4 regions of the Streptomyces sp. NPDC048389 genome follow, and region 1 is predicted to be linked to each of the others. Evidence: riboswitches for the same ligand, from Rfam matches in the RefSeq annotation. Region 1 holds a riboswitch; each other region holds the start of a gene.

Region 1 (4,038 bases):
CTTCGCGGCCGAGGGCCCCACGGCGGGGGAGATGGAGCGGGCACAGGCCCAGCTGGAGCGCGAGTGGCTGGACCGGCTCGGCACGGTCGCGGGCCGAGCCGACGAACTCTGCCGCTACGCGGTGCTGTTCGGCGATCCGCAGCTGGCGCTGACCGCCGTCCGGCGGGTGCTCGACATCACCGCGGAGGAGGTGCGGGCGGTCGCCGAGGCGCGTCTGCACCCCGAGAACAGGGCGGTGCTGGTCTACGAACCGGTCGCCGCGGAAGAGACCGAAGCGGCCGACGGACACGAGCACGAAGGGACGGACCAGTGAGCGACGCTGCCGTGACCATGGACCTCCACCCGCAGCCGACTCCGGGCACCGCCCGGCCCTGGGCCTTCCCGGCCCCCGAGCGCGGCACGCTGGACAACGGCCTGACGGTGCTGCGCTGCCACCGGCCCGGCCAGCAGGTGGTGGCCGTCGAGGTCTGCCTCGACGCCCCGCTGGACGCCGAGCCCGAGGGCCTCGACGGTGTCGCCACGATCATGGCGCGGGCCTTGTCGGAGGGCACCGACAAGCACTCCGCGGAGGACTTCGCGGCTGAACTGGAGCGCTGCGGCGCCACCATGGACGCCCACGCCGACCACCCCGGCGTGCGGGTGTCGCTGGAGGTCCCGGTCTCCCGGCTCCCCAAGGCACTCGGCCTGCTCGCCGAGGCACTGCGGGCGCCCGCCTTCGAGGCCGGCGAGGTCGAGCGGCTGGTCCGCAACCGCCTCGACGAGATCCCGCACGAGACGGCCAACCCGGGCCGCCGCGCCGCCAAGCAGCTCTCCAAGGAGCTCTTCCCGGCCGCGCTGCGCGTCTCGCGACCCCGCCAGGGCACCGAGGAGACGGTGTCCCGGATCGACGCCGCGGCCGTGCGCTCCTTCTTCGAGGCCCATGTGCGCCCCGCGACCGCGACCGCCGTGATCGTCGGCGACCTCACCGGCGTCGACCTGGACGCCGTGCTCGGCGACTCGCTCGGCAGCTGGACGGGCGACAAGGCCGACCGGCACCCCGTGCCCGCGATCAGCGCCGACGACACCGGCCGGGTGGTCGTCGTGGACCGTCCCGGAGCCGTGCAGACGCAGGTGCTCATCGGCCGGGTCGGAGCCGACCGCCACGACCGTGTCTGGCCCGCCCGGGTGCTGGGCACGTACTGCCTCGGCGGCACCCTCACCTCCCGCCTCGACCGGGTGCTGCGCGAGGAGAAGGGCTACACCTACGGCGTACGGGCCTTCGGCCAGGTGCTGCTCTCGGCGCCGGACGGCTCCGGTGCGGCCATGCTCGCCATCAGCGGCTCCGTGGACACGCCCAACACCGGCCCCGCGCTCGAGGACCTGTGGAAGGTGCTCCGTACGCTGGCGGCCGAGGGCCTCACCGACACCGAACGCGACGTCGCCGTGCAGAACCTGGTGGGCGTGGCCCCGCTGAAGTACGAGACGGCGGCCTCCGTCGCGGCGACTCTGGCCGACCAGGTCGAGCAGCACCTGCCGGACGACTACCAGGCCCGGTTGTACTCGCGGATGGCGGAGACCGGCACGGTGGAGGCGACCGCGGCCGTCGTCAACGCCTTCCCGGTGGACCGGCTGGTCACGGTACTCGTCGGCGACGCGTCGCAGATCGCCGAGCCCGTCAAGGCGCTCGGCATCGGTGAAGTGACGGTTGTCACGGGCTGAACGGAAGCCGCCGATCGGACAGAAGGCCGAAAACGGCGGACCCTGTGGCAGGTGCCAACAAGCGGAACCCCGGCTTCGGTTCTTTTGTCGGGGTTCCGTCGTATGTCCGCTTTGTTGGAGAGATTGCCTGTCTGCCCTGTGGCATGCGCTACAAAACAGGCTGTCCGTTTGGTGATCGACGGATGAGATGCCTAGCGTCGGTCCGGCTGTCCGCCTGGAGATCGTCGCGCCCGCGACATCGGGCAGCCATCGCCGAGTCCCCGTCAGGCGCGAGCCTGGGGAGCCGGGGACCCAATCGTCCCTGGGGTGAATCGGACACCTTCGCCCGAGCGGAGGCGCCCGTAGGAGACCTTCCTGCTCCGAACCCGTCAGCTAACCCGGTAGGCGAGAAGGAAGGAAAGGACCAGCCTCTTCATGGCGTTCACCCGTGCCACCGGGAAGCATCGTGCCCCGAGCCGTCTGACGCGCAGGAGCGCGAACCTGGCCGGCGCCGCCGCACTCGCCACCACCGGCGTCGTCGGAACCTTCGCCTCCCCGGCCCTCGCCGCCACCGCCGACACCTCCTCCGCCGAGGACACCGGCCTCACCCGGATCGTCACCATGGGGTCGCTCGCCGACGAGATAGCAGACCAGGCCGCCGCCCAGAAGAGGGAGGCCGAGGAGGCCGCCGCCAACGCCCGTGCGCGGGAGAAGGCCGCGGCGGAGGCGAAGCGCAAGGCCGAGGCGCGCGCCGAGGAGGCCCGTGAGGCCGAGGAGCGCGCCGCCCGTGAGGCCGAGCGCAGGCGGCTGAACTCCTTCCAACTCCCCATCGCCGGCTCCTTCGTGACCACCGGCTACAAGGCCGGCGGCGCCCTGTGGTCCTCCGGCTCCCATTCCGGCGTCGACTTCCGCGCCCCGTCGGGCAGCTCCGTCGTGGCGGTGGGCTCGGGAACCGTCGTGGAGGCCGGCTGGGCCGGCGCGTACGGCAACAACGTCGTGATCCGGATGAACGACGGCACCTACACCCAGTACGGCCACCTGGCGTCCATCGACGTCGTCGTCGGCCAGCAGGTCACCCCCGGCCGGCAGATCGGCCTGTCGGGCTCGACCGGCAACTCGACCGGACCGCATCTGCACTTCGAGGCGCGGACCACGGCCGAGTACGGCTCGGACATCGACCCCGTCGCCTATCTGCGCTCGCACGGCGTCGCCGTCTGACCTCGGGGCAAGGCCGGCGCGGGTCCGGCCCGTCCGTTCTGCCGGTGCGGACCCGGTCCGTTCGTTCTGCCGGATCTGCCGGAGGGGCCCGGCCCGGCGTTCTGCCGGAGGGGCCCGGCCCGTCCGTCCGGCCGGACCGTCGCATCCGCTCGCAGGGCCCCTGGCACCGCGCCGGGGGCCTTCGGCGTATTCCGTGCCGTTTCCGCCATTCCGTCATCTGCGTGTGCACCAAGAGATTTCCATGGTTTCCCGGCCGCCATCGGAAAACGGCGCACATTGCAATAGAGTCACGGGAAGACACGTCGAACGGCTGCGTTTCGCTCGGATCAAGGCGGAGGTTCGGTCATGCGTATTCCCGCGCACTCGGTATGCACGGCGATCCGCGACGACATCGTCTCCGGTGTCTTCGAGCGCGGCAGCCGGCTCACCGAGGAGCAGCTCGCCCGCCGCTACGGGGTCTCCCGGGTCCCGGTGCGCGAAGCGCTGCGCACGCTGGAGTCGGAGGGGTTCGTCGTCACCCGGCGGCACGCCGGCGCATGCGTCGCGGAGCCCACGGAACAGGAGGCCGCCGACCTCCTGGAGATCCGCATGCTGCTGGAGCCGCTGGGGGCGGCACGCGCCGCGCAGCGCCGCACAGAGGCGCATCTCAAAGTGCTGCGCGGCCTGGTCAGGCTGGGGCAGCAGAGGGCGCGCCGGGGACAGGGCGAAGACCTGCGCTCGCTGGGCAACTGGTTCCACGAGACGCTGGCCCAGTCCTGCGGCAGCCCCGGGCTGACCGCGCTGCTCACCCAGCTGCGGCACAAGATCGCCTGGATGTACGCGGTGGAGCAGTCGGCCGCGCCGGTCGAGGCGTGGGCCGAGCGTGGCGCGATCGTCGATGCCGTGGCCCGCGGCGACGCGGAGCGGGCGCGGGCGCTGACGGCGCTGCACGCGGAGCGCTCCGCCGGGGCGCACCGGCTGCGGCGCACCGTGCGCGTGAGGACTTCGCAACATGCCGTAAACACCACGAGCGGCCGGAATTAACAGAAGGCGTATACAAAAGAAGTGCTGCGTTGTCGGCCTCTTTTTCTTTTATGGCTACTCTTTTCCCGGCGTCGTCCGGGAATTCGTGTGCCCGCGAAAACGCGTGGCAGTTTCCGGTAG
Region 2 (4,038 bases), on a different contig from region 1:
GCGAGCAGAGCCGCGCATCCGAGCAGGGTCATTTGTCGCTTTGTCATAAACCGAAGCTATGCACATTCGCGGCCGAATCGGCACAAACCACGCCTGGGAGGGTGTGTGTCGCGCCCACCCAGACGTGGCCCTGCAGCCCTCAGTGCGGCATTCAGGCGTCTTCGAAGTAGACGTCGAGAACCGCGTCCAGCTCCTCGGTCCACTCCTTGAGGCGCCCCCTGGCCGGCGCCTCGACGTCCGCGTTGAACCAGCGGTTGGCCGCCACATGGACGGTGACGGCGAACCGGCGCCCGAAGCGGGCCGGCTTCACCTCGACCGCCCCGATCTCGTCCCACGCGAATTCCGCCTCCTGGTCGTCCAGGGTGAAGCGGATACCGGACCGGTCGGCGGCGATCGACCCACGGCGGTCACTGACCTCGAAGGCGGGGCCGTCCGCCGCCTCCCTCGACGCTGCCTCCTTCGACGCCGCTTCCTTCGACGCTTCTTCCTGCGCGTCCGAATCGCTGCGGGTGTCGGCGTCGGCGCCCGTGGTGGTGTCCGACTCGGCGGCGCCGGCTGCCGCCGGCTCCGGCTTCTTGCCCTCCGGCTCGGCGGCGGACCTCTTGCCGGCCTCCTCGTTCCCCTCCTTCACTGCAGGCGGGGGCCCGGTCAGGCCCGGCACGAACGCCGGGTCCGTCCCCACGGCGATGTCGATCTTCGGCTTCGGATCTATCTGCTGCTCCACGGCGGGCAGTATGGACGACGAAGCCGTACGAGACCAATGCGTCCGCCGGACCCCGCGCCGGAACTCGTGGTCGGGCGCCCGATCCCCGCCGTCCGGCCGGGTGATCGTCGCAGCCTCCGGCCATGACTGCGGACACCGGGTGTCCGACGCCCACACGGAAATCCACGCCGCCGCGGGGCGACCTTCTCGCGGGCTTCGCCCGGGTGTGAGCGTTCATCGGCCGGTCCCGGTACGGCCTGGCACCGGTCGGCGTCGGCGCGGTCGGTGCCGTACCGGCCGGCGGGGCCGTGGCCGTGGCGCTCCGCGGGGCGACGGGGCCGGACGGCGCGCGGTGCGGCCGCCGAAGCGGTGCAACCGGCTGGTGGCGCCGGCCGACGCGCTCAGGACCGTCGCGCCGCCGGCAGTGCGGTCGCCGTGGCCGGACGGCCGACGAGACCGTGCATGCGATGGTGCGGTGTGGGGGCCGCCGTCGCGCCGCGGCTCTCCTCGTTCCATGTGTTCGAACGGCCGGACACGGCAAAGCCGGTGCCCGGGGCGCGTGGGGCGCGCCCCGGGCACCGGCCCGGTGAACCGAGGGCGACGGATCAGCCGTCGCGCAGGTTCTGTCTAGTAAGGGCCGTTCACGTTGTCGATCGAGCCGTACCGGTCGGCGGCGTAGTTGCACGCGGCGGTGATGTTGGCGACCGGGTCGTACAGGTCGTAGGACGTGCCGGGGACGTGGTAAGCGTCGAAGGTCGGCTGGATGACCTGCAGCAGGCCCTTCGAAGGCGTGCCGTTGATGGCGTTGATGTCCCAGTTGTTGATCGCCATCGGGTTGCCGGAGGACTCCCGCATGATGTTGCGGTGAATTCCCTCGTAGCTTCCGGGAATTCCGTGCTGGGCCATGATGTCCAGCGATTCCTTGATCCAGCCGTCGAGGTTGTCGGCGTAGGCCGGCTTCGCGGCGACCTTCTCCGTCTTCACCGCAGTGGCCTTGGCCACCGGCGCGCTCTTCCGCTCCGAGCGGTCCGCACGGTCGGTCTCGGCGGCACGGTCGGCCTTCTTGGGCGCGGCCTTCGCCTCTGCCTCGGAGGCGGCGCCGATCGTCAGCTCGAGGCCCGGGTGAATCAGCGACGGGTTGTCGCCGACAGCCTTCCGGTTGTCCTTGTAGAGCTGCTTCCAGCCGCCGTCGAGGGAATGCGCGGCGGCGATCTTGGAAAGGGAGTCGCCGGCGACCACGGAATAGACGACGGGGTCGGACTTCTCGGCGGCGGCCGGAGCGGTCACGGCGGCCGGCTGTGCCGCGGGAGCGGCCTGAGCAGCGGTGGCGCCGATGAGCGGCAGGGCCAGGGCCGCGCCGCCCGTGCTCACGGCGATGATTCCGCGGGTCAGCGAACGGGCCCTGGTACGACGGTGCTTACCCTCTGTGGGCATGGTGAATTCCTCTCCGTCGCCTGCGAGGTGAGCTGTCGGGTTCGGGCTGGAGATGCCCGGCCGCACGGGAATGCGACTTCACCCCGAGCCGTTCCGTATTCCGGATCGGCGGCTTACCTGGTTCCCCCGCTCCTGCCGTACGTGAGTCGTTGCGGTCTGGTTTCCGGACGGCGGCAGGATTCGGCGGTCCACCCGGATTGACGGTGACCGTAAGCGAGAGCGTCCCGGCGAAACAAGTGCCGAATTGTGGATCACAATCCGAAAGGCGGTTCCGCAGGGGTGATTTCCTATTGTCATTACCGCGTCAAGAAACTCAAACCCCCTTTCGCCCAAGGGGAGTGGGGGGTCGAGTGACATTGCCGTTGCTCAGCGCCAGGTGACTGACATCACGGGCCGGTCGCGCAACCGCGGGCCCCGCCCGACCGTCTCCCCTGCGCCAACTCGCAACAATCGCCCGGAATTCACCTTCAGTACAGTTCGGCCAAATTATTCATAACGGACATTTACACCAAAGCACCGCGAGGCTCCCGGCGCAGGCCGGGGAACCCCGCGGTGCCGGCCGCGGTCCGTCTCAGCCGACGGTGCAGCCCTCGCCCCCCAAGGTGAAGGCGTCGGGGCTGTCGTTCTCACCCGACCAGTCCCCCGTGAAGCCGAAGCCCACGGAAGCACCGGCGGCCACCGTGCCGTTCCAGGAGACGTTGCCGACCGTCACCTCGGCCCCGGTCTGCCGGTGGGTGGCGTTCCACATCCGTCCGGCCTTCTGCCCGTCGGGGAAGGTCCAGCGCAGCTCCCAGCCGTCCAGAGCCGCGTCACCCGTGTTGGTGAGCGTCACATCGGCCTGGAAGCCGCCCGACCACTCGTTCGTGATGGTGTACGTCACCCTGCAGCCGGTGCCCGCGGGCGGCTCCTCCGGGCCGGGGCCCGGACCCGGGCCCGGGTTGCCGCCACCGTCCCCGTCCGACGACTCGCCGTAGATGATGCCGCGCCCGTTGGTGGCCACGTACACCCGGCCGAAGACCCGTGGGTCGCCCGTGATCGCCGCCCCGGTCCAGCCCCACTGGTGTGCGTCGTCATTGATCCGCGTCCAGCTCGCCCCCGCGTCCGTGGAGCGGAAGATGCCGCGGACACCGCCGATCTTCGCACTGGCGAAGAGCGTCTGGTACGAGGCGCCGGCCGCCGCCCTGCCGAAGCCGACGGCATCCGCCTCGTCCACGCCGGAGACCTTCACGAAGGTCGCTCCGGAGTCCGTGGAGTGCCACATCCCGTACGTCCCGTCCGCCGTGCCGCCCGCGAGCCAGACGTCTCCCTCCACACCGGGAACCGCCTTGAAGCGGACATTTCCCTCTTCCGGGAGTCCGGACGCCCCGGCGGTGAAGGTGGCGCCGCCGTCGGCCGACACATAGAACGTGCCGGCCTTGAAGCCGTAGAACTTCTTCGGGTTCTCGCGGTCGGACTCGACGATCGCCCCTGCCGGGATGCCGCTGGATGCCGTCCACGAGCTGCCGAAGCCGGTGGTGCGGTGCACACCGGCGCCGTCCGGGCTCCAGACGAAGCCGCTGCCGTCCGACGCGGCGGCAACCGTGCCGCCGCCCCTCACCCCCGCGGGCTGCGACCCCTGGAACCAGTTGGCGCCGTTGTCCGTGGAGAAGGCGATGTGCGGGGCGGCGTCGGCGTTGCCGACCCGTACGACGGTGTCGGGAGCGGCCTCCGCGAAGTCCAGACCGGTGGTCGCCGACATGGTCGGCCGGGTGAACATCCTCTCGGGCACGGCGTCGAGGTCGGTATGGCGGAAGCCGCCGATGTCGAGAAGCCCGCTGAGCAGGGGCGCCCCCGACGGCGGGCTGACGAGGTCGGCGAGGCCGGCGGCGCGCAGGTGGGCCAGGATGTCAGCGGCAGACGGC
Region 3 (4,038 bases), on a different contig from region 1:
GGGCGGCCTGGCCGCCGAACAGGCGCGGCCTTGGTTTCCGGTGGGCTGCCACGAGGGCTTCCACGTCCTTCCGTCGTTCGCTGCCGCCGTTCGCGTCCGGCGGCGGGCCGCACAGGGGAGCGGCCCGCCGCCGGATCTCCCGGCGGTGGCGGCCGAGTGCCGTCCGGCTGTACGACGGCGGGTGGGGAGTCGGCCACCTGGGGCAGGACGCTAGACGCCGCGGTCACGGGGAGGGGGCGGAAGGACCGCAAAGTACCGAAGATGGACGCTCTGGACCGGTTGCTGATCACGCGCTGGACGCCCCGGGGCCGCATTGCCGCGGCCTGCCGACCGATGTGGCGGAGCAGGCCCACCTCCCCGACGGGCGGTGGTATGGGGAGGGTTAGGCTCCGGCCATGGACGTACTCATCAATGTCTTCGTCGCCCTGCACGTCATCGGTATCGCCTCGCTGCTGGGCGGATTCCTGACCCAGATGAAGGCCATGGGAGAGGGCACGGCCCGCTTCAATCCGGCGATGCTGCACGGCGCGCTGACGATGCTGGTCACGGGCGTGGCGCTGGTGGGTCTGAACCAGGCCGACGACCAGGCCGTGAACAACGTCAAGATCGGCGTCAAGCTGGCGGTCCTGGTGGTGATCCTCGGCCTCGTGTACGTCAAGCGGGACGAGGAGAAGGTCGACAAGGCGCTGTTCGGCGCGGTGGGCGGCCTGACCGCGGCCAACATCTTCATCGCCACCCTCTGGACCTGATCCGGACCGGACGCACGAGTGCCCGGGCGGCTCCGGCCGCCCGGGCACTCGTGCGTCCGGGGTCAGGCGGGGCGGACGCTGCCGTGGATCGGCATGTAGTAGATGGACTCCTCGCGGACGTTCGTGCCCGGCTTGGGGGCGTGGATCATCTTGCCGTCGCCGATGTAGATCCCGACGTGGCTGATGTCGTCGTAGAAGAAGACCAGGTCACCGGGGAGCAGATCCGCCGTGGCGACGCGGGTGCCGACCTTCACCTGGTCCCACGTGGTGCGCGGCAGGTCCACCCCGGCCGCCTTCCACGCGGCCTGTGTGAGGCCGGAGCAGTCGTACGAGCTCGGGCCCGTCGCGCCCCAGACGTACGGCTTGCCGATCTGGGCGCGGGCGAACGCGAGGACCTTGTCGGCCTTGGCCGTGTAGGTGCCGTCGTCCGTGCCGGTGCCGGTGCCGGTGCCCGTCCCCGGGTCGGTGGTGCCGGTGCCGGTGTCCGTGACCGGGGGCGTCTCGCGTTCCGCGCGCTGCCGCTCGGCCTCCGCCCTGGCGCGGGCCTCCGCCGCGGCCTTCTCCTCGGCCTTGCGGCGGGCCTCCTCCTCCTTCTTCCGCTCGATCGCGGCGAGCCGTGCCTTCTCCTCCGCGGTCAGCGTCGCCAGCAGGGTGCGCGCCTCCGCGAGCTTGGTCTGCACCGTCTGCTTGCTGGTGCGCAGCGCCTCCTGGGAGTCCGTGAGCGACTCGAGACGCTTGGTCGCCTCCGCACGCTGCCTGGCCGCCGCCGCCCGCTCGGTCTCGTACTCGCTGACCGCTCTGCGCTGCTGGTCCGTCATCCGGTCCATCAGCTGGGTCTGGTCGAAGTACGCCTGCGGACTGTCCGCGAACATCAGCGCGGCGGTGGGCGTGACGGAGCCGGTGCGGTACTGCGCGGCCGCGTAGTTGCCGAGGGCGCGGCGGGACACGTTGAGCTTCTCGGTGCGCTCGGCCGCCTCGTCGAGGAGCTGGTCCACCTCCCGGCGCTTCTCGCCGGTGGCTTCCTTGGCCTTGTTGTACTCCTGCGTGGCGCTGCCGGCCTGCCGGTACAGGTCGTCGACCTTCTTCTGCACCTCTTCGATGCTGGGCTTCGGCTCGGAGGGCGCGGCGGTCGCGCTCTGCGTGGAGAGCAGGGTCACACCTGCGAGGGCTGCGGTGGTGAACCCGACGGCGGAGGACGGTTTTGCGGTTCGGCTGCGGGGCTTGCGATGCGACGCCAAGGCCGGCATCTCCTTCTTCCGTGGACCGCCTACCGGGTTAGCTGTCGGGTTCGGGCGAACGGAAGGTGCCCTACGGACCGAGTGGAGCGCGGTCCGATTCACCCCGGTGGTGCTGGGCCTCCTGCGTCGAAGACGACGTCAGGAGGGTGGGTCCCCGGTTCCGAACTTCCATGGCGGGAGGTCGGATTCGGCGCAGGCCGCCCGTTCGGCGTGGTTCGCCGGGAGGGGTGCGGGCCGCCTGGTCGAGCACGCTAGCCAACTCGTGCAGCTGCTGTGAAGGTTGATGTTCGATTTGTCCGATACATGTTCGTGACCTTTTTCGGCGGGTCGCCCGGGCCGGGCCTCCGGTGGAGGATCTGTCGCCTGGCGGATTCGTCCCGTCACCGATCGTGGCCGCCTTCCGGTGTTGCCGTGCGGCCACGGTTGTCGGTGCGGCCGCCTAGACTCGTTAGGCGATGAGCAGCCTCTTTGACGACAGCTTCCTGGCGGATCTCCAGCCCCACGGGGACGAGCATCCACCGCCGCCCGAGGATTCGGCTCCGGAACAGGTCCCGGACGACCTCTTCCAGGGCGCTTTCGACGTGCCTCCGGCTCGCGACGGGTACTACCGCGACGGCGCGCCGCGCCCCGTCGTGGACCCCGCCGCGCTTCTCGACGGGCTGAACGAACAGCAGCGTGCCGCCGTCGTGCACACGGGGTCGCCCCTGCTCATCGTGGCCGGCGCCGGCTCGGGCAAGACCCGGGTGCTCACGCACCGCATCGCGCATCTGCTGGGGACCCGGCATGTGCACCCCGGCCAGATACTGGCGATCACCTTCACCAACAAGGCCGCCGGTGAGATGAAGGAGCGCGTCGAGCAGCTGGTGGGCCCGCGGGCGAACGCCATGTGGGTCATGACCTTCCACAGCGCGTGCGTGCGCATCCTGCGCCGCGAGTCCAAGAAGCTCGGCTTCACCTCGTCGTTCTCGATCTACGACGCCGCCGACTCGAAGCGGCTGATGTCACTGGTCTGCCGCGATCTGGACCTCGACCCGAAGAAGTTCCCGCCGAAGTCCTTCAGTGCCAAGATCTCGAACCTGAAGAACGAGTTGATCGACGAGGAGACCTTCGCCGACCAGGCGCTTGGGGGTGCCTCCCAGGCCGAAGGCTCTGGGGGAGGCTTTGAGAAGACGCTCGCAGAGGCGTACCGGATGTACCAGGCGAGGCTGCGCGAGGCCAACGCCCTGGACTTCGACGACATCATCATGACGACGGTCCACCTGCTCCAGGCGTTCCCGGACGTCGCCGAGCACTACCGCCGCCGCTTCCGGCACGTCCTCGTCGACGAGTACCAGGACACCAACCACGCCCAGTACACGCTCGTGCGCGAACTGGTCGGCACCGGCTACGAGGACCTCGACCCGGCCGAGCTCTGCGTCGTCGGTGACGCCGACCAGTCGATCTACGCCTTCCGCGGCGCGACCATCCGCAACATCCTCCAGTTCGAGGAGGACTACCCGGACGCGACGACGATCCTGCTGGAGCAGAACTACCGCTCCACCCAGACGATCCTGTCCGCCGCCAACGCCGTCATCGAGCGCAACGAGTCCCGCCGCCCCAAGAACCTGTGGACGAACGCGGGCGAGGGTGCCCGGATCACCGGCTACGTCGCGGACACCGAGCACGACGAGGCCCAGTTCGTCGCCGACGAGATCGACCGGCTCACCGACCAGGGCGAGGCGAAGGCCGGCGACGTCGCCGTCTTCTACCGTACGAACGCCCAGTCGCGTGTCTTCGAGGAGATCTTCATCCGCGTCGGCCTGCCCTACAAGGTCGTCGGCGGTGTGCGCTTCTACGAGCGCAAGGAGGTCCGCGACGTGCTGGCCTATCTGCGCGTCCTCGCCAACCCCGAGGACAACGTCCCGTTGCGCCGCATCCTGAACGTGCCGAAGCGCGGCATCGGCGAGCGCGCGGAGGCGATGGTCGACGCTCTCGCGCTCCGCGAGAAGATCACCTTCCCGCAGGCCCTGAAGCGGGTCGACGAGGCGTACGGTATGGCGGCCCGCTCCGCC
Region 4 (4,038 bases), on a different contig from region 1:
GGTCGTCCATCGTCGTTCCGTCCCCTCGTCGTGCACTGATCATCCGGTTGTCCGTATGTCTGACGAACGGAGGAGGGGTGATGTGACGGCGTCGGGGCGGCTGCGCGGAAAAGGTGGAGTTGATCTTGCTCGGGATGCCGTAAGGTTGTGTTCACCGACGCGGGGTGGAGCAGCTCGGTAGCTCGCTGGGCTCATAACCCAGAGGTCGCAGGTTCAAATCCTGTCCCCGCTACTGATGACACCGGCCCGGTGGTCGATCTCCACGATCGCCCACCGGGCCGGTGGCTTTTCCAGGCTGCCGGCTTTGCTCCCGGTGACTGTCCCGACCGTCTCGGCATTCGCCCGGCCGGGCGACGGGAAGTAATTGTGCGGCGCGTCGACGCTCAGCCTGAGGAGGGCGCGGTACTGTCCGCAGCCGTCAGCGGACCCGGCAGGAGACCATCTTTGGGACAGCAGCGGCGTGATCAGGGCGGCGTGCGGCGGGCACCGTGGTCCGTCCGGGCCCTGCCCTTGGCGATGATCGTCGCAGGCGTGGTCTTCGACCTGCTGACGCCTCCTCGTTTCACCGCGGTGCCGCTCTTCGCGGCCGCGCCGCTCCTCGCCGCCCCCCTCTTCCCGTTCGTGATGACCTTGCTCATGGGCGTCGCCGCCCTCATGGGCGTGAGCGGCATGCATGTGGCGAACGGGACCACTGCGCAGATCACCGCCCTCACCGAGACCACCACCGTGCTCACCGTGGCGGCCCTCGCGCTGCTCATCAACAGGGTCGTGCAACGCAGCGGCGAACAGCTGGCCTCGGCCCGGGTGATCGCGGAGACCGCGCAGCGCGCCGTGCTGCCCGCGCCGGCAGACCGGATCGGCGGTCTGCACATCGCCGCCCGGTACGAGGCGGCGCAGGAGGGCGCGTTCATCGGCGGTGACCTCTTCGCTGTGCAGGACACCCCGTACGGCGTGCGTCTCATCGTGGGCGACGTCCGTGGCAAGGGGCTGGGGGCGGTGGGGACCGTGGCGGTCATCATCGGTGCGTTCCGTGAGGCCGCGGAGCAGGAGCGCTCGCTCGAGGGCGTGGGGCAGCGGCTGGAGCGTGCCCTCAAGCGGGAGGGCACTCGGCGGGAGGGCCTGGACGCGGTGGAGGGTTTCACCACTGCCGTGCTGGGCGAGATTCCCCGCGGCGGTGCGATGGTGCGGCTGGTGAACCGGGGGCATCCGGAGCCGCTGCTGCTGCACGCCGACGGTGCGCTGGACGTTCTGCGGCCGCGGCAGGCGGCGCTGCCGCTCGGCATGGGTCTGGGGGAGTGGCCGGACCGGGCGGAGGAGTTCCCGCTGCCCGACGGGGCGACACTTCTGCTCTACACGGACGGCGTCACGGAGGCGCGTGACGACCGCGGTGTCTTCTACGACCCGGTCGAACGGCTCGCCGGGCGGCTCTTCCCGGGGCCCGGGGAGCTGCTGGACGCGCTCGTCGACGACGTACGCCGGTACACCGGCGGCGGGTCGAACGACGACATGGCGCTGCTGGCCGTCGGCCGGCCGGCGCGGGGGCAGCCGGAGCGGCGCAGGACGGTGCCGGTGGTTCCCCATGAGACGTGACAGGAGACGTGAGCAGGGAGCGGAAGCGGATGGCGCCGCCGGGCACGCCGGCCGACGGGGCGGCGCAGCCGGTCCACCGCCCCCGTCCTCACGGCCTGTGATCGAGGGACACCCCTCCGCATAACATTTGATACAACGTCAGAAAAAGGTCCGGTCCTGACGTTTGATCAAGTCGCCCCGTTGCGGGGGTGTCTGTCCGATTAAGTCCCCGTCCGAATCGTTAATGATCAACCGGAACGGCTTGGAATCCGACCCCGCCGTCTATTAACGTTCGATAACGCAGCGCGGTCGTCCCAGCCGTCGTCAGAGGCGGCACCGTGCGCACGCGCCGAATCCCGCAAGGGAGCCGGGGAACCACCAATTGGGGTGAATCGGGCACCTCTTGCCGTGCAGTTCGCGGTCGAGGCGCCCGTAGGAGACCTTCCTGCTCCGAACCCGTCAGCTAACCCGGTAGGCGAGAAGGAAGGAAGGAGTACGCCTTCGTGGCGTCCAACATGCCTGCCCCAGAAACCCGCTTCGCGTCCGAACACGCCGGTGGCGACGCGCCCGAGCGGACCTGGGAGGAATGGAATCCCACCGAGGAGTCCATCCGCCCCGTGCGCGGCCGGCACCGTGTCATCAAGCAGCGCGGCGGACTCGCCCGCAGCTCCACGGTGCTCGGCGTCGGTGTGATCGCCGCGGTCGGCGCCGGTGGCATAGCCACCGCGCAGGACAAGCCGGCGGTTTCCATCTCCCTTCCCGACGCCATCACGGACAACCTTCCCGATGCCAAGTCCCTTCCGGGCGTCGGCTCGTTGGTCTCGGGCGACTCCGACGCCGCGGGCGAGGTCAACACCGCCCCGCTGACCGCCGCCGCGGCGCCCGTGGCCGACGGTGGCGACAGCTCCGCGCAGTCGACGGGCGCCGGCGAGGCACTGCGCGCCCGCATCCTCCAGCAGGCCGAGCAGCAGCAGGCCGCGGCGGACGCGGAGGCCAAGGCCGCGGCGGAGAAGCTCGCCGCGGAACAGGCCGCGGCCGCGGCCGCGAAGCAGCAGAGCGAGGCGGAGGCCAAGGCCGCCGAGGAGAAGCGCAAGGCGGAGGAGGCGGCCAGGGCCAAGGCGGAGGCCGAGCGTCTCGCCGAGCTCGCGAAGAGCTTCTCCCTGCCCACCTCCTCGTACACGATCACCTCCACCTACGGCGAGTCCGGCTCCCTCTGGTCCTCCGGCCAGCACACCGGCCTGGACTTCGCCGCCCCGACCGGCACCCCGGTCAAGGCCGTCCACGGCGGTACGGTCAAGTCCGCGGGTTGGTCCGGCTCCTACGGCTACCGCATCGTCCTCGAACTGGACGACGGCACCGAGGTCCTGTACGCCCACCTGTCGTCGATGACGGCGAGCGCGGGCCAGACGGTCACCACCGGCGAGACGATCGGTCGCGTCGGCGCCACCGGCAACGTCACCGGGCCTCACCTGCACCTGGAGGTGCACACCCCGGGCGGCTCCGGCATCGACCCGATGTCCTGGCTGCGCAGCAAGGGCCTCACGGTCTGATCCCTGCCCGGTACGGGGGCGCCGCATGCTCACCCCATGCGCTGCTTCGTGCCGGGCACATCCATGTCTCCTCCCGCCCCCGCCGCACACCCGCCCCGACGCCAGGGCATCCCGCCGTGCGCGGGTCATGGACATCCCGCCGTCTCGACGGGGGACCGGCGCGGGTCAGGAGCGGTACGGGTTGTAGCCGCCGTAGTCGCGGTACGGAGGCGGCGCCGGTGCGCGGCTCGTCGCCCGGGCCGCGTACGCCAGTGACGGCCCCGCCACCTGTCGACGCTGCCACAGATGGTGCAGCAGCTCCTGCTCGCGCTCCGCGAAGTCCGGGCCCGCCGCGCCCCGGTGTGCCCGTCGGCGCAGGAAGGCCAGCGATGTCGCGAACGACTCGTACTCCGACACCGCGTGGCCGGCGGCCGGGCCGTATGTGCGCCGGGCGAAGTCGCGCGCCATCGTGCGGGCCCGCATCGATGAAAGGGCCCGGGGCTCGGCCGCCGGTATCCAGCCCGCCGCGGCGTAGGCGGGGAGCTCGTCGGATATCGTGCGCAGCTCGCGCTGGCGGCTCCATATCGCCAGCCAGGCGAGCAGCCCGAAGGCCGGCACCATGAACGCCCCGTACACGGCGTAGAAGCCCCACGGGCTGAGCATCGACGCCGAGCCGTTCCACAGGGCGTGCATGCCCATCGCGAGGGTCAGGCCGAGGAGTGGCGGCGCGATACGCCGCAGCCGCCGGTGGCGGCGCGCGCCGAGGGCGGCGAAACCGAAACCGAGGCCCGTCAGCACGGTGAAGAGCGGGTGGGCGAACGGTGACATCACCACCCGTACGAAGAAGGTCGCCGCGGTCACGGAGGCGAAGCCGGACGTGCCCGTCGACTGGTCCTCGTCGAACGCGCTGCCCAGATAGAGGATGTTCTCCGTGAAGGCG

What was found. A riboswitch is a leader RNA that binds a small molecule or an ion and turns the genes downstream of it on or off. The one in region 1 is predicted to bind cyclic di-AMP.
Positions count from the first base shown of each region.
Region 2: linked by a shared signal. The riboswitch ahead of AB0903_RS32145 (LysM peptidoglycan-binding domain-containing protein) and the one ahead of AB0903_RS18220 (M23 family metallopeptidase) in region 1 are both predicted to bind cyclic di-AMP.
Region 3: linked by a shared signal. The riboswitch ahead of AB0903_RS23950 (C40 family peptidase) and the one ahead of AB0903_RS18220 (M23 family metallopeptidase) in region 1 are both predicted to bind cyclic di-AMP.
Region 4: linked by a shared signal. The riboswitch ahead of AB0903_RS20410 (M23 family metallopeptidase) and the one ahead of AB0903_RS18220 (M23 family metallopeptidase) in region 1 are both predicted to bind cyclic di-AMP.

Region 1 is NZ_JBEZKP010000024.1:2,483-6,520, reverse strand. Features, by position in the region: gene AB0903_RS18230 (pitrilysin family protein) at 1-313, shown strand, start outside; gene AB0903_RS18225 (pitrilysin family protein) at 331-1,698, shown strand; cyclic di-AMP (ydaO/yuaA leader) riboswitch at 1,939-2,100, shown strand; gene AB0903_RS18220 (M23 family metallopeptidase) at 2,113-2,895, shown strand; gene AB0903_RS18215 (GntR family transcriptional regulator) at 3,241-3,918, shown strand.
Region 2 is NZ_JBEZKP010000078.1:18,003-22,040, forward strand. Features, by position in the region: gene AB0903_RS32135 (right-handed parallel beta-helix repeat-containing protein) at 1-47, opposite strand, end outside; gene AB0903_RS32140 (hypothetical protein) at 152-724, opposite strand; gene AB0903_RS32145 (LysM peptidoglycan-binding domain-containing protein) at 1,331-2,137, opposite strand; cyclic di-AMP (ydaO/yuaA leader) riboswitch at 2,142-2,299, opposite strand; partial or broken gene AB0903_RS32150 (cellulose-binding domain-containing protein) at 2,709-3,995, opposite strand.
Region 3 is NZ_JBEZKP010000039.1:27,644-31,681, forward strand. Features, by position in the region: gene AB0903_RS23940 (NlpC/P60 family protein) at 1-52, opposite strand, end outside; gene AB0903_RS23945 (hypothetical protein) at 396-749, shown strand; gene AB0903_RS23950 (C40 family peptidase) at 812-1,996, opposite strand; cyclic di-AMP (ydaO/yuaA leader) riboswitch at 1,998-2,190, opposite strand; gene pcrA (DNA helicase PcrA) at 2,443-4,038, shown strand, end outside.
Region 4 is NZ_JBEZKP010000029.1:17,272-21,309, reverse strand. Features, by position in the region: gene sigJ (RNA polymerase sigma factor SigJ) at 1-10, opposite strand, end outside; tRNA gene AB0903_RS20420 (tRNA-Met) at 159-232, shown strand; gene AB0903_RS20415 (PP2C family protein-serine/threonine phosphatase) at 445-1,590, shown strand; cyclic di-AMP (ydaO/yuaA leader) riboswitch at 1,907-2,062, shown strand; gene AB0903_RS20410 (M23 family metallopeptidase) at 2,073-3,119, shown strand; gene AB0903_RS20405 (PrsW family intramembrane metalloprotease) at 3,285-4,038, opposite strand, start outside.